4 regions of the Halomonas koreensis genome follow, and region 2 is predicted to be linked to each of the others. Evidence: predicted binding sites of a transcription regulator. Region 2 holds the regulator's gene; each other region holds the start of a gene.
What was found. Region 2 encodes FNR, which switches genes on or off when oxygen is low (the NO sensors DNR and NnrR bind a similar motif). Its sites were predicted from a motif close to TTGATNTANATCAA; they were not measured.

Region 1 (3,200 bases), on a different contig from region 2:
AGGTGGGCCACGTCTTCCAGCTGGGCCGCAAGTACAGCGAGGCGATGAACGCCACCGTGCTGGACGCCAACGGCAAGGCGGCGCATCCCTGGATGGGCTGCTATGGTATCGGCGTGACCCGGGTGGTCGCCGCCGCCATCGAGCAGAACCATGACGACGGCGGGATCATCTGGCCCGACGCCATCGCCCCCTTCCAGGTGACGGTGGTGCCGATGAACGCCCACAAGTCGCAGCGGGTGCGCGAGGAAAGCGAGCGCCTCTACCAGGAACTCACCGCCGCCGGCCTCGACGTGCTGCTCGACGACCGAGACCTGCGCCCGGGCGTGCGCTTCGCCGACCAGGAGCTGATGGGCATCCCCCACCGCCTGGTGGTCGGCGACCGCGGCCTGGACAAGGGCGAACTGGAGTACAAGGGACGCCGTGACAGCGACGCCACCATGGTCCCGGCCGGGGACATCCTCGCCTTCCTGCGCGAGCGCATCGACGCCTGACCGCCGCCGGGCCCTGGCCCGGCTGCTGGCCGTCGTCGCCCTCGCCGGGCCGCCGGCGCTGGGCGCCGACGGCGACTTCCTCGACGCCCTGGCGATCCCCCCGGACGACGGCGCGCCGCCCGTGGTCCGGGTGCTGCCCGCGACCCTGCGCCCCACCCTCGAGGGCCTTCGCCAGGCGCCCCGCCCGCCCGCCGAGATCTGGGCGGCGCGCCAGTGGGTGTCCGCCATGTCCCCCCGCCTGGCCCGCTACGTGCCGCAGGCCGAGCGCCGCCAGCGGCTGCTGGCGCGCATCCACCAGGAGGCGCGCATCGCCGGCCTGGCCCCGGAGCTGGTGCTGGCGGTGATCCAGGTGGAAAGCGCCTTCCGCGCCGAGGCCGTGTCCTCCGCCGGGGCCGTGGGGCTGATGCAGATCATGCCGTTCTGGATCCGCGAACTCGGCCTGCCGGCCGACGACCTCAAGGATCCCTGGCGCAACCTGCGCTACGGCTGCACCATCCTCGCCCACTACCTGGCGGTGGAGGGCGGCGACCTGACCCGGGCCCTGGCCCGCTACAACGGCAGCCTGGGCAAGACCTGGTACCCCGAGCGGGTGATGCGTGCGCTGTCGCGGCGCTGGCAGCCGCCCGTGGCGCCGGCGGAACGGGCCACCGCCGGACGCTGACGCCCGGCGGGATCCGGCCCCGGACCGGCCAGGCAAAAAAATGGCCGATCCGGATGGATCGGCCTAGTGGGGGGAAACTCCCCCCTCCCCTGACGACTGGAAGGAGCGGCTGGCTCAGTGCTTCTTCTTGCGATGGTGGTCGCGAACGACGAACGCGATCCAGCCCCCCATGAAAGCGATCATCATCCCGACGGTGGCCAGTCCGAAGATTACGGCGTCATCCCAGTACATGGTGTGGTCCTCCCGTCTCGATGTGTTGAGTGCACTCTAGCCCCTTGCGGCGGGAGAAATGCTGACCTGCATCAAGTTCGCCACCGCCACCGGGCGGCGGGCCCTCGCGGCTTGATCCAGGTCAGTTTCGCGGGGTATCGGACGGGGCGGGAGGGGGCGAGCGCCGCCCCGGAGGCAGGGCGGCGATACGGCGGCGGCCGCGGCGGGCGGGGCCCCGGGCCGGCGCCCGACGGCGAGGCTCAGACCATCTTCTTGTCCTCGACATCCCCGGCGGCGGTCCCGGGGGGCAGCGGATGCCCCTTGGCGAGCTCGGCGCGGGTGGCGTCGCGGACCTCGAGCACCTCGACCCGGTAGCGCAGGGTCCGGCCGGCCAGGGGATGGTTGGTGTCGATCAGCACGCCGTCGTCGCGAACCTCGACCACGGTGACGATCTCGGGGCCGTCGTCGCCCGGGGTCTGGAAGCGCATGCCCGGCGACAGCTCGGGCACCGGGAAGGCGTCGCGGCCGACCTCGCGCACCAGGGCCTCGTCGCGCAGCCCGTAGGCCTCGGCGGGCATCAGGGTGACGCTGAGCTCGGCGCCGGCCTCGCGGCCGACCAGGGCCCGCTCCAGGCCGGCCAGGATATTGTCGTGGCCGTGGAGATACTCGAGCGGCGCCTGGCGGGCGCGGGAGTCGTCGAGGACCTGGCCGTCCTCGTCGCTGAGCACGTAGTGCAGGGTCACGACCCGCTGGGGGGCTATGGTCATGGGACCTCCGGTAATGGGGAGAGGAAGATCAGTCGCGGCGGCGCAGCTGGGCGACCGGCATCTCGAGGCGCTGCTGCTGGTGCAGCATGTTGAGCAGCACGATGGCGCGTTCCTCGCCCTTGTGGTTGGCGAAGACCGCCTGCAGGTCCTTGAAGGGCCCGTCGGTGATCTCCACCGCCTCGCCGGCGCGGAAGTAGACGTTGGCGTCGTCGTCGGCCGCCGGGCCACCGTGGCGCCGCAGGGTGTCCACCAGGGCGTCGCTGACCGGCACCGGCAGGTCGACGCCGAAGGTCACCAGGCGCAGCACCCCGCGGGTGGAACGGATCGGCCGCCAGTTGCTGGCCAGCCGGTCGAGGCGGATGAACAAGTAATGGGGGAAGAGCGGCTCGCTCACCCAGGTCAGCCGGCCGCGACGCTTCTTCTGGACCTGCAGCACCGGGTGGAAGACCTCGAAGCCCTGGTTGCCCAGGTGCTCGGCGGCGCGGAAGGATTCCCCGCCCTTGCACTGGATGACGTACCAGCGGGGGATGGCCGGATCGTCGCCGTCCGGGCGGATGTCGTCGTCACTCATGTCGTCGTCGATCGCGTCTGGCTGGTGTCGGCGCCGGGGCTCTGCAACAATCGGCGGCGCGCGCCGCCCGTGTCGCCGCTCCCGGTCGAGGCCGCCATCTTATCACCGATGGCCCGGCGCGTGGTCCGACCGCCCCCGCAAGGAGAGCTTCGCCATGCCGACCCCTTCCGCGCACCGCAGCTGGCGCGACGCCCTGGCGATCTACCTGCGCGCCCCGGTGCTGACCATGCTGTTCCTGGGCTTCTCGGCGGGCCTGCCCTTCCTGCTGGTGTTCTCCACCCTCTCGGCCTGGCTGCGCAGCGACGGCGTCGAGGTGGCGGCGATCGGCTTCTTCGCCTGGATCGGCATCCTCTATTCGATCAAGTTCTTCTGGGCGCCGGTGGTGGATCGCCTGGCGCTGCCCGGCCTGACCCGCGCCTTCGGCCAGCGGCGCGGCTGGATGCTGCTGGCCCAGGGGATGGTCGCCGGCGGCCTGGTGGGGCTGGCCAGCCTGGAGCCGG
Region 2 (3,200 bases):
CTGGACCAGATGAGCGACCTCATCGACCGCCTGGCGGCCCGCTTCTCCCTGGAAAGCGGCCCGAGCCGGGACTTCGCCATCGAGCTCGACCCCCGGGAGGCCGATGTCCTCACCCTGCGCCACCTGGAGGCGCTGGGCTTCAATCGCCTGCGCCTGACGGTGCTGGACCTGACGCCCCGGGTGCAGGCCGCCGTGGGTCGCCCCTGCCCCCGGCCCCTGATCGAGCCGCTGCTCGACGAGGCGGACCGGCTGGGCTTCCGCTCGCTGGCCGTGGAGCTGGCCCTGGGCCTGCCCCACCAGAGCGGCGAACGCCTCGCCGACACCCTGAGCCAGGTGGCGGCCATGGCCCCACCGCGGATCCTGCTGCATCGCGCCTCGCCGCCGGTCGCCGGAGCGCCGGATGCGGACGACCTCGAGGCGAGGGCCGAGCGCCTGCTGGCGGAGGCCGGCTACGCGGCCTGGCGGCCGGGGCACTATGCCCGGCGCGGCCCGGCCCTCGACGACGCCCGCGCCCAGGCCGACCGCGAGGCGCGGCGCGATCGCCTGGGCCTGGGCGTGGGCGCCCACTCCCGGCTCCCCGATGCCGAGGCGCGCAACGCCACCACGCTGGCCGACTACGCGGCGGCCCTGGACGCCGGCCGACTGGCCACCGCCTCGGGGCAGTGGCGGTCGCGCCCCGTCGACCCGCCCCCTCACCGGGCCGACGGGGGTATCACCTAAGGGATGCTATGCCTCGACGCGGTTCATCCTCCATAATGTCGCCCAGAGTCGACATCAAGGAGGACACCATGGCCGATACCGCAGCCGGCCGGCGACGTTCGCTGTTGAACGAGACCCGCTGCCGGACGTGCAGCCTGAGCTCGCTGTGCCTGCCCCTGGCCCTCGAGCTCGAGGACATGGATCAGTTCGACGCCATCATCCGCCGCCGCGCGCCGCTCAAGAAGGGCGAGTCGCTGTTCCGGCAGGGCAGCCCCTTCACCAGCGTCTACGCGGTGCGCTCGGGCAGCCTCAAGCAGGTCACCAGCGAGGGCAGCGGGGCCGACCAGCTCACCAACTTCTACCTGCCCAGCGAGCTGGTGGGCCTCGACGGCATCGACGAGACGACCTACCCGGGGTCGGTGATCGCCCTGGAGACCACCACGGTCTGCGAGATCCCCTTCGATCGCCTGGACGCCCTCTCGGAGCGCCTGCCGGAGCTTCGCAACCAGCTGTACCGCAGCATGAGCAAGGAGATGCGCGACGACCGCCGCATGATGCGCCTGCTGTCGCGCAAGACCGCCGATCAGCGACTGGCCACCTTCTTCGCCAGCCTCTCCGACCGCTTCCGGCGCCGCGGCTACTCCCCCTACAGCTTCCGGCTCTCCATGTCCCGGGCGGACATCGGCAACTACCTGGGCCTGGCGGTGGAGACGGTCAGCCGTATCCTGAGCCGCTTCCAGCAGCAGGGCTTGGTGGCCGTGTCGGGGCGCGAGGTCAACATCCTCGACCTGGATGCCCTGGTCGAGCTGGCCGAGGAGGAAGGCTGCCGCTGACACGCTATCGCGTGAGCTGGAAGCTGGAAGCTGGAAGCTGGAAGCTGGAAGCTGGAAGCTGGAAGCTGGAAGCTGGAAGCTGGAAGGCAGCGTAAACCGAACCGCCCCTATGGCAAAAGCCTAGGGGCGGTTTTGCTTCCGGCTTAGGTCCGCGCAGCGTACGACCTTCCAACTTCCCGGCGAAGCCGGAGACTTCCAGCTTCAAGCTTATGGCTTACGGCTACTCGTTATGGAGCTCGATGCGGTCGGCCTGCAGGCGCGCCTGCTTGTCCTCGAGGCCGGCGAAGTCGAACAGCTCGCGGTCGGCCAGCTGGGACGGCGCGACGTTGGTCACCGCCTTGAACATGCTCTCGAGCCGCCCCGGGTGCTTGGCCTCCCACTCGGCCAGCATCTCCTTGACCACCTGGCGCTGGAGGTTCGGCTGGGAGCCGCACAGGTTGCAGGGAATGATCGGGAAGGCCATCTGCCGGGCGAACTCGGCGATGTCCGCCTCCCGGCAGTAGGCCAGCGGCCGGATGACGATGTTCTTGCCGTCGTCGGAGAGCAGCTTGGGCGGCATCGACTTGAGGCTGCCGCCGTAGAACATGTTGAGGAACAGCGTCTCGAGGATGTCCTCGCGGTGGTGGCCCAGGGCGATCTTGGTGGCGCCGATCTCCTCGGCGTAGCCGTAGAGGGAGCCGCGCCGCAGCCGCGAACACAGCGCGCAGGTGGTCTTGCCCTCCGGGGTCTTCTCCTTGACCACCGAGTAGGTGTCGCGCTCGAGGATGTGGTAGTCCACGCCGATGCCGTCCAGGTACTCGGGCAGCACGTGCTCGGGAAAGCCGGGTTGCTTCTGATCCAGGTTGACCGCCACCAGCGAGAAGTCCACCGGGGCGTTGCGCTGCAGGCTGCGCAGGATCTCGAGCATGGTGTAGCTGTCCTTGCCGCCGGACAGACAGACCATCACCTTGTCGCCGTCGCGGATCATGCCGAAGTCGATGATGGCGTTGCCGACCTGGCGCCGCAGGCGCTTCTGCAGCTTGTTGAACTCGCGCTTGGCCTTGGCGTCCGGGCCAGCGGTCGCGGAGGCCGACGTCTCGGCGGGGGGCGCGTCCTCGGCGGGACGGGGATCGAACATCATGGCGTCTTGCATGGTCGGGGCACTGCCAGGGCATCGGGAATGAACGGCCGCCCATCCTACCACCCTCGTCCGGCACTGGCGATGCAGGCCGCGCCAGCCGGGGCTCTCAGCCGCTCAGGGGCAGCTCGGCCCGACGCGCCATGCGCAGCTGCATCAGGGCCGTGGTCACCGCCTTGCCCAGGGCGCTCTGGCGCCCCATCAGCGGCACGCCGAGACGCTCGGCGACCTCGTCGAAGCGCGGCGAGGACATGAAGTGGGGATGCTGATGCCGCTGTCGGCGCTGGTAGCGCTGAGCCAGGTCGATGCCGGCGTTGGGCAGCGCGAAGCCGAGGTGGCGACGCAGCATGCGGTTGAGCAGCGCCAGGTCGCGATCCAGCCGCCAGCCGACCAGCGGCCGGTTGCCGACGAACTCCAGCAGCCGGCCCAGGGCCTCGTCCATCGCCAGGCCCTCGTCCAGGTCGATGCCGCGCAGGCCATGATGACGCACGGCGTCCCCGGCCAGCGTCTCCGGGCGCGCCAGCCGCAGCTCCAGGGACTCGCTGGTCAGC
Region 3 (3,200 bases), on a different contig from region 2:
ACTCCACCGTGCTGGGCCTGGTGTCCTACGCCTGGGCCGGCTTCGGTGCGGCCTTCGGTCCGGCCCTGGTGATGGCGCTGTTCTGGCGGCGCATGAACACCTGGGGCGCGCTGGCCGGCATCGTGGTCGGCGGCATCACCGTGGTGGCCTGGGCCCAGATCTCCGGCGGCATCTTCGATCTCTACGAGATCGTGCCGGGGGTGATCTTCGCCTACATCGCCATCGTGGCCGTCAGCCTGGTCACCGAGGCGCCCAAGGACGAGATCACCGCCGAGTTCGACGCCCTCGAAAAGGCCTGATCGCCCGGCGATCGTCGAACGGAAAAGCCGCCTTCGGGCGGCTTTTCGCGTTTCCGGGGCCGTTCAGCCGAGCAGGGCGCGCCCCGCCAGCGCCAGGCCGAACCCGACCAGGGCCGCCCGGCTGCCGGCGCTCGCCGCCAGGCGGGCCAGCCGCCCTTCCCGGCCGTCCAGCAACGGCCTCGCGAAGGCCGCGCCCAGGGCCCAGCCGCCCCAGGCCACCAGCCCGACCCGCCAGGGCCAGGGCAGCGCCTGCACCAGTTCCGGCCGCCACAGCAGCCACAGCGCCAGCCCCGCCGCCAGCAGCAGGGCCGACAGCGGCCGATCCGCCCGCCGCGACCGCCTCATTCCCGGATTGCCGTCGATCATCGCCGCCCCTCCCCCGCCTCGGCATGCCTGTCAGTGAAGACGAAAACACCGCCGCCGGCGAGCCGTCGTGCACGCAATGTGCAAACATTGTACAAACATCCTCATGAATACGCAGACCGGGGCAAAGTTCCATCGATATGGCGCATTTATCGCTATCCATGCCATAGGAATATTTTACAAGACGTTTAGAAACACCGTTTTTATACTTGTCCCACGACTCGCAGGACGCCGAATGCCTCGGCGTCGGCCGACACAGGGAGATTCCCATGAAACTGACGCGCCTGATCACCGCCACCGCCTTCGCCACCGCCGGCCTCGTCGCCGCCCAGTCCGCCATGGCCTACCAGGCCGGCGACCTCTACGTGCGCGGCGGCATCGCCAAGTCCGAGGTCAGCGACGACAACGGTCGCCTCGCCGGCCAGCCGCTCGATGTCTCCGACGAGCGCGGCTTCAGCTACGGCCTGGGCTACCAGTTCCACGACAAGCTGGGCGTCGAGCTCAACGGCACCCAGGACATGGAGCACGACCTGACGCTGGGCGGCGTCGACACCGGCAGCGTGGACCGCCGGCCGGTGAACCTGATGGTCAACTACTATCCGCTGGGCGGCAGCGCGTCCCGGGTCCAGCCCTACGTGGGCGCCGGGGTGAACTACACCTACTTCAACGACGAATCCGCCCCGGGGCTGGACATCGACGCCTCCTGGGGCGCCGCCGGCCAGGTCGGCGTGGACCTGGCGCTCACCGACCACCTGCTGGTCGGCGCCTACGCCAACTACGCCGACGTCGACGCCGACGTGGCGCTGAACGGCAACGACCTGGGTGAGGCCGAGATCGACCCGGTCACGGTGGGCGGCGGCGTCACCTACCGCTTCTGATCGCCCCTCCGACGACGCCGGGCTCAAGGGCCCGGCGTCGTTTTCTTGATCCCCATCAAGCACGAGGGGGCCGGGGCTTGCGCTGGATCAAGCCTGTCCGCGGATGCCGCGGGTAGACTCGATGGCATCGATTCACCCGCCATCCGAGGAACCACGATGCGCCGCACCCTGCTCTCCACCCTGATCATCGCCACCGGCCTCGCCGCCAGCAGCCAGGCACTGGCCTACGGCGCCGGCGACTTCTTCACCCGTGCCGGGGTGGCCAAGGTCGACCCCAAGGGCGACAACGGCACGCTCGACACGGCTCTGGGTGACCTGGACGTGGACGTCCAGGACGAGAACGGCTTCGCCTTCACCCTGGGCTACCGCTTCACCGACAAGCTGGGCGTCGAGCTGCTGGCCGCCGAGCCGTTCTCCCACGACATCACCCTGGACGCCGGGGGCGGCACCGAGGTCGGCGCGGCCACCGACCACCTGCCGCCGACCCTGACCCTGCAGTACTACCCGTTCGGCGGCACCCAGTCCCGGGTGCAGCCCTATGCCGGGCTGGGCGTCAACTACACCCGCTTCTCCGACGAGGAGATCGACCTGGCGGGCGCCGACCTGGAGCTGGACGACTCCTGGGGCGCGGCCGCCCAGCTGGGCGTCGACCTGCTGATCGACGAGCACTGGGCGCTCAACGCCGCCGCCTGGTACCTGGATATCGACACCGACGCCAGCCTGAACGGCGACGACATCGGCACCGTGGAGATCGACCCGCTGGTGGTGATGGGGGGCGTGAGCTTCCGCTTCTGAAGGCTCCCGCCGCATGCCAGAGGGCCCGCCGAACGGCGGGCCCTCTGGCGTTGGAGGCGCCGCTCAGCGCGGCGAGTGACGGGACAGCCCGAGCGCCCTCAGGGTGGTCTCATCGAGGTCGTGCACCGCCTCCTGGGCGGCCAGGCGCGCATGGTAGTCGACGCTGAGGAAGGGTTCGCCGGCCAGCAGGTGGTCGAGGTATTCCCGCGCCGGCCTGAGCGCCTCGGCGGTGGTGCCCGGGGCGGCGATGTACACCCAGGCCTGGATCGGGCCCTGGGAGGTGTGGATGGGCAGTCGATGGCGATCGTAGTCGTGAGGGTAGCCCTCGAAGGGATCCATGCACTCGATCTGCTCCGGCGCGAGCAGCTCGAACAGCGCGCCCTCCACCCGCTGCCCGGCCGCCGGCGCCACGTTGGCGTGACTGATGCCGGGCACCCGGGACGCCTTGTCGAAGCGCAGGGCGTGATCGCGCAGCACCCCGGGCAGGGCACGCCGGGTGGTCCCGATGCGCGCCTCGACCCGGGCCGGGTTCATGTTGCTGCCATAGGCGAAGTAGTAGGGCATGCCGGCCTCAGTTCTCGGTGACCAGTTGGTCGATCCGCTCGACGGCCTTGCACATCAGCAGGCGGTCGCTGGCCCGGGCGCCCTCCTGGACCAGGTAGGCCTCGACGGCCGGCGCCACGTCGCAGCTGGCCGGCATGGGCGCGCGCTTCTCCACCAGCACCTCGAGCCGGGCGATGAACACGAAGCGCAGCCACTGGGGCAGGGCCATGGTGTCGACGCAGAACGGCTGGGGGCTGTCAAAGGCTTCCGGGGCCGGGCGCTCCATGCGCCACAGATCGGCCGCCTTCATGGTGGACTCGAG
Region 4 (3,200 bases), on a different contig from region 2:
ATGCCCACCAGCATGATCGGCTCGGAGTGGTCGAGGACGTCGGCCTGGACGATCCGGCCCTCGAGGTCGATGCCCACCAGCAGGTTGACCGGCTTGCCGGAATAGGCCGGGATCGGGGCGATGTCGGCGGTCTCGAAGGCGTAGCCGAGCAGGGTATCGCCGGCGTGGACCGCGCCGACCGGCCAGCGCGACTCGGCGTCCTCGATGCGGTCGGCCGCGGGGAAGCCCTCGTGCACCTGGGCCGGCGCCAGGGCCAGGGCCGGGCTCGCGAGGCAGAGGCACAGCAGGGGCCAGAGCCACCTGGCGATCGAGGGGAGCAGCGGGGCCCGGAGTAATGGCATGGCGAGGTTCCTGGCGACCGGGAAGGAAGGGAGGGCGCGACGCGGGCGTCGCGCCGGGGCGGTCAGGGCGTCAGGCTGGCGTAGTAGGCGGCGATATCGGCGATGTCCTGGTCGGACAGCGCCTGGGCCTGGGGCGTCATCACGGACGACATGCCGCCGCCGCGCTCCCCGGCCCGGTAGGCCTTGAGGGCGCTCTCCAGGTAGGCGGCGGACTGGCCGGCGAGGTTGGGATAGATGGGCGAGGTGCCCTGGCCGTCGGTGCCGTGGCAGGCGGCGCAGGCGGCGATCTTGCTTTCTCCCGCGGCGGGGTCGCCGGCGGCCTGGGCGTCCAGGGAGAGGAGGGCGGCCCCGGCGATGGCGGCGATGGCGAGCGTCTTCATAACACGTCTCCTTTATGCATCTTTGCCTGCTGAAGAAAGCCCGGTCCGACCATCACCGCACCGGGCGGATGGCATCATCATGCCAGCCGCCCGGCCCTCGGGGCTTGACGTGCATCATGTTGTGGGCAGTCCAGGGAGAAACGCGTCAGCGGCAGGGGACGCGCCGGAGGGGGCGGCTCAGCTCGCCGCCGGGGCGTCGCCGTCCTCGAGGTGGAGCAGCTGGATGAGGCCGCGGCGCTGCGGGCCGAGCAGGTCCGCCAGCGTATAGCGGTCCAGCACGGCGAGGAAGGCGCCCAGGGCCTCGGCGAGGATCGGCTTGAGCCGGCAGGAAGGCGTGATCACGCACTCGTTGCCGTCGCCGAAGCACTCCACCAGGGCGAGGTCGCGCTCGGTGTCGCGCACCAGGCCGCCCAGGGAGATCGCCTCCGGCGCCTGACGCAGCAGCAGCCCGCCGTGCTTGCCGCGGATGGCGGTGATGTAGCCGCGGTGGTTGAGTTCCTGCACGACCTTCATCAGGTGGTTGCGGGAGATCTCGAAGCGCTCGGAGATCTCGGTGATGGTCGAGCGCTCCTCTCCCTTGACGGCCAGATAGATCAGCACGCGCAGGGAATAGTCGGTGAATCGGGTCAGGTGCATGAAGCCTCCGGGCGCCGGCGGGCAAGGGGAATGGGCCGTGGTGCGCGGGATTTTACCATCTTCGTGCGGGCGTCGACGGGGACTGCGGCATCGGGCCGCCGGCGCGGTCAGTTAGATGTATCATAGATGAATATTATGCGGGCTACCTCGAATTGATCTGCATCAGCTACCTCGTCGAGGGTACCGACGGCGCCGGCGGCGGCTGGCATAATCCGGACAGGCGGTGACGACGCGCGTCGTCGCCCGACGGTTCAAGAGGCTCGATTCGATCATGCAAGACACGCTGCCGTTCATCCGCCCCCTGGTCGAGAAGTACGACCGCCCGGGGCCCCGCTATACCTCCTATCCGACGGCCCCGCAGTTCCAGGCGGCCTTCGCCGAGGACGACTACCGGGCCGCGGCCGAGTACAGCAACCGGCTGGAGGTCCCCAAGCCGCTGTCGGTCTATGTGCATATCCCCTTCTGCCACAGCCTCTGCTACTACTGCGCCTGCAACAAGATCATCACCCACAACACCGAGCGGGCGGCGGAGTATCTCGGCTGGCTCGAGCGCGAGATCGCCCTGCAGGCGGCGCTGTTCGACGGCAGCCGGCGGCTGACCCAGCTGCACCTGGGGGGCGGCACGCCCACCTACCTGAGCAATGCCCAGCTCGGCGAGCTGATGGCGGCGCTGGACGCGGCCTTTCACTTCGCCCCGCCCGAGGACCGCGAGTTCTCCCTGGAGGTGGACCCGCGCACCGTGACCCCGGCCCAGATCCACGAGCTGCGCGCGCTGGGCTTCAACCGCTTGAGCTTCGGCGTCCAGGACTTCGACCGCCGGGTCCAGGAGGCGGTCAACCGGGTGCAGAGCGAGGCGCAGGTGGTCGAGCTGGTGGAGGCCGCCCGGGAGGCGGGCTTCCAGTCGATCAGCGTCGACCTCATCTACGGCCTGCCGCTGCAGACGGTGGAGAGCTTCGGCGCGACCCTGGACAAGATCATCGCGCTGCGCCCGGATCGCATCGCCGCCTACAGCTATGCGCACCTGCCCGAGCTGTTCAAGGCCCAGCGCCTGATTCGCCCCGAGGACATGCCGCCTCCGGAGCGCAAGCTCGAGTTGCTGGAGCTGACCATCCGCCGGCTCACCGAGGCCGGCTATGTCTATATCGGCATGGACCACTTCGCGCTGCCCGAGGACGAGCTGTCCAGGGCCAAGGAGAACGGCACCCTGCAGCGCAATTTCCAGGGCTATTCCACCCATGCCGACTGCGACATGATCGGGCTCGGCGTCACCGCCATCGGCAAGGTCGGCGACAGCTACAGCCAGAACGTCAAGGAGACCGCCGAGTACCAGGCGCGCCTCGAGGCCGGTCGGCTGCCGGTGATGCGCGGCTATCGCCTCAGCGACGAGGACCGGCTGCGTCGCGACGTCATCAATGCCTTGATGTGTCACGGGCGGCTCGAGTTCGCCGACATCGAGCGACGCTATGCCATCGACTTCCGGCGGCATTTCGCCGAGGCCCTCGAGCGCCTGGCGGAGATGCGCGACGATGGCCTGATCGCCATCGACGAGCACGGCATCCGGGTGCTGCCCGCCGGACGGCTGATGATGCGCAACGTCGCCATGGCCTTCGATGCCTACCTCGATCCCGCCGCTGGGCGCTATTCGCGCACCGTCTGATGCCTTTCCTGCTCTCCGTTGATCCCCTCCGCCGGGTGTCGCCCGGCGTTGCATCCCAGTTTCCTGCTGTCGAGGAGGCTGGGGAGCGTCATACTCGGCGACGCGCATAATCAGCGGGTCTTCCGATGGTGAAGACTTCGCTTGATTACGATGCTGGAAGTGCGTGTAACAGAATGTTGTCTTGCG

Region 1: a site for FNR is predicted at 1,495-1,508, ahead of ccoM (cytochrome c oxidase subunit CcoM). Genes of this name have one in related genera too.
Region 3: a site for FNR is predicted at 1,586-1,599, ahead of QC818_RS13130 (OmpW/AlkL family protein). Genes of this name have one in related genera too.
Region 4: a site for FNR is predicted at 1,510-1,523, ahead of hemN (oxygen-independent coproporphyrinogen III oxidase). Genes of this name have one in related genera too.

Annotation. Positions count from the first base shown of each region.
Region 1 is NZ_JARWAK010000003.1:304,067-307,266, forward strand. It holds gene QC818_RS05810 (proline--tRNA ligase) at 1-491, shown strand, start outside; gene QC818_RS05815 (lytic transglycosylase domain-containing protein) at 421-1,152, shown strand; gene ccoM (cytochrome c oxidase subunit CcoM) at 1,267-1,383, opposite strand; gene QC818_RS05825 (FKBP-type peptidyl-prolyl cis-trans isomerase) at 1,623-2,129, opposite strand; gene rfaH (transcription/translation regulatory transformer protein RfaH) at 2,158-2,700, opposite strand; gene QC818_RS05835 (AmpG family muropeptide MFS transporter) at 2,855-3,200, shown strand, end outside.
Region 2 is NZ_JARWAK010000005.1:65,216-68,415, forward strand. It holds gene QC818_RS07575 (radical SAM protein) at 1-720, shown strand, start outside; gene fnr (fumarate/nitrate reduction transcriptional regulator Fnr) at 789-1,532, shown strand; gene ttcA (tRNA 2-thiocytidine(32) synthetase TtcA) at 1,753-2,664, opposite strand; gene QC818_RS07590 (exonuclease domain-containing protein) at 2,759-3,200, opposite strand, start outside.
Region 3 is NZ_JARWAK010000011.1:108,425-111,624, forward strand. It holds gene putP (sodium/proline symporter PutP) at 1-299, shown strand, start outside; gene QC818_RS13120 (hypothetical protein) at 363-665, opposite strand; gene QC818_RS13125 (OmpW/AlkL family protein) at 932-1,540, shown strand; gene QC818_RS13130 (OmpW/AlkL family protein) at 1,697-2,335, shown strand; gene QC818_RS13135 (gamma-glutamylcyclotransferase family protein) at 2,399-2,899, opposite strand; gene QC818_RS13140 (YqcC family protein) at 2,907-3,200, opposite strand, start outside.
Region 4 is NZ_JARWAK010000006.1:118,969-122,168, reverse strand. It holds gene nosR (transcriptional regulator NosR) at 1-341, opposite strand, end outside; gene QC818_RS08805 (c-type cytochrome) at 404-721, opposite strand; gene QC818_RS08800 (Rrf2 family transcriptional regulator) at 899-1,357, opposite strand; gene hemN (oxygen-independent coproporphyrinogen III oxidase) at 1,629-3,014, shown strand.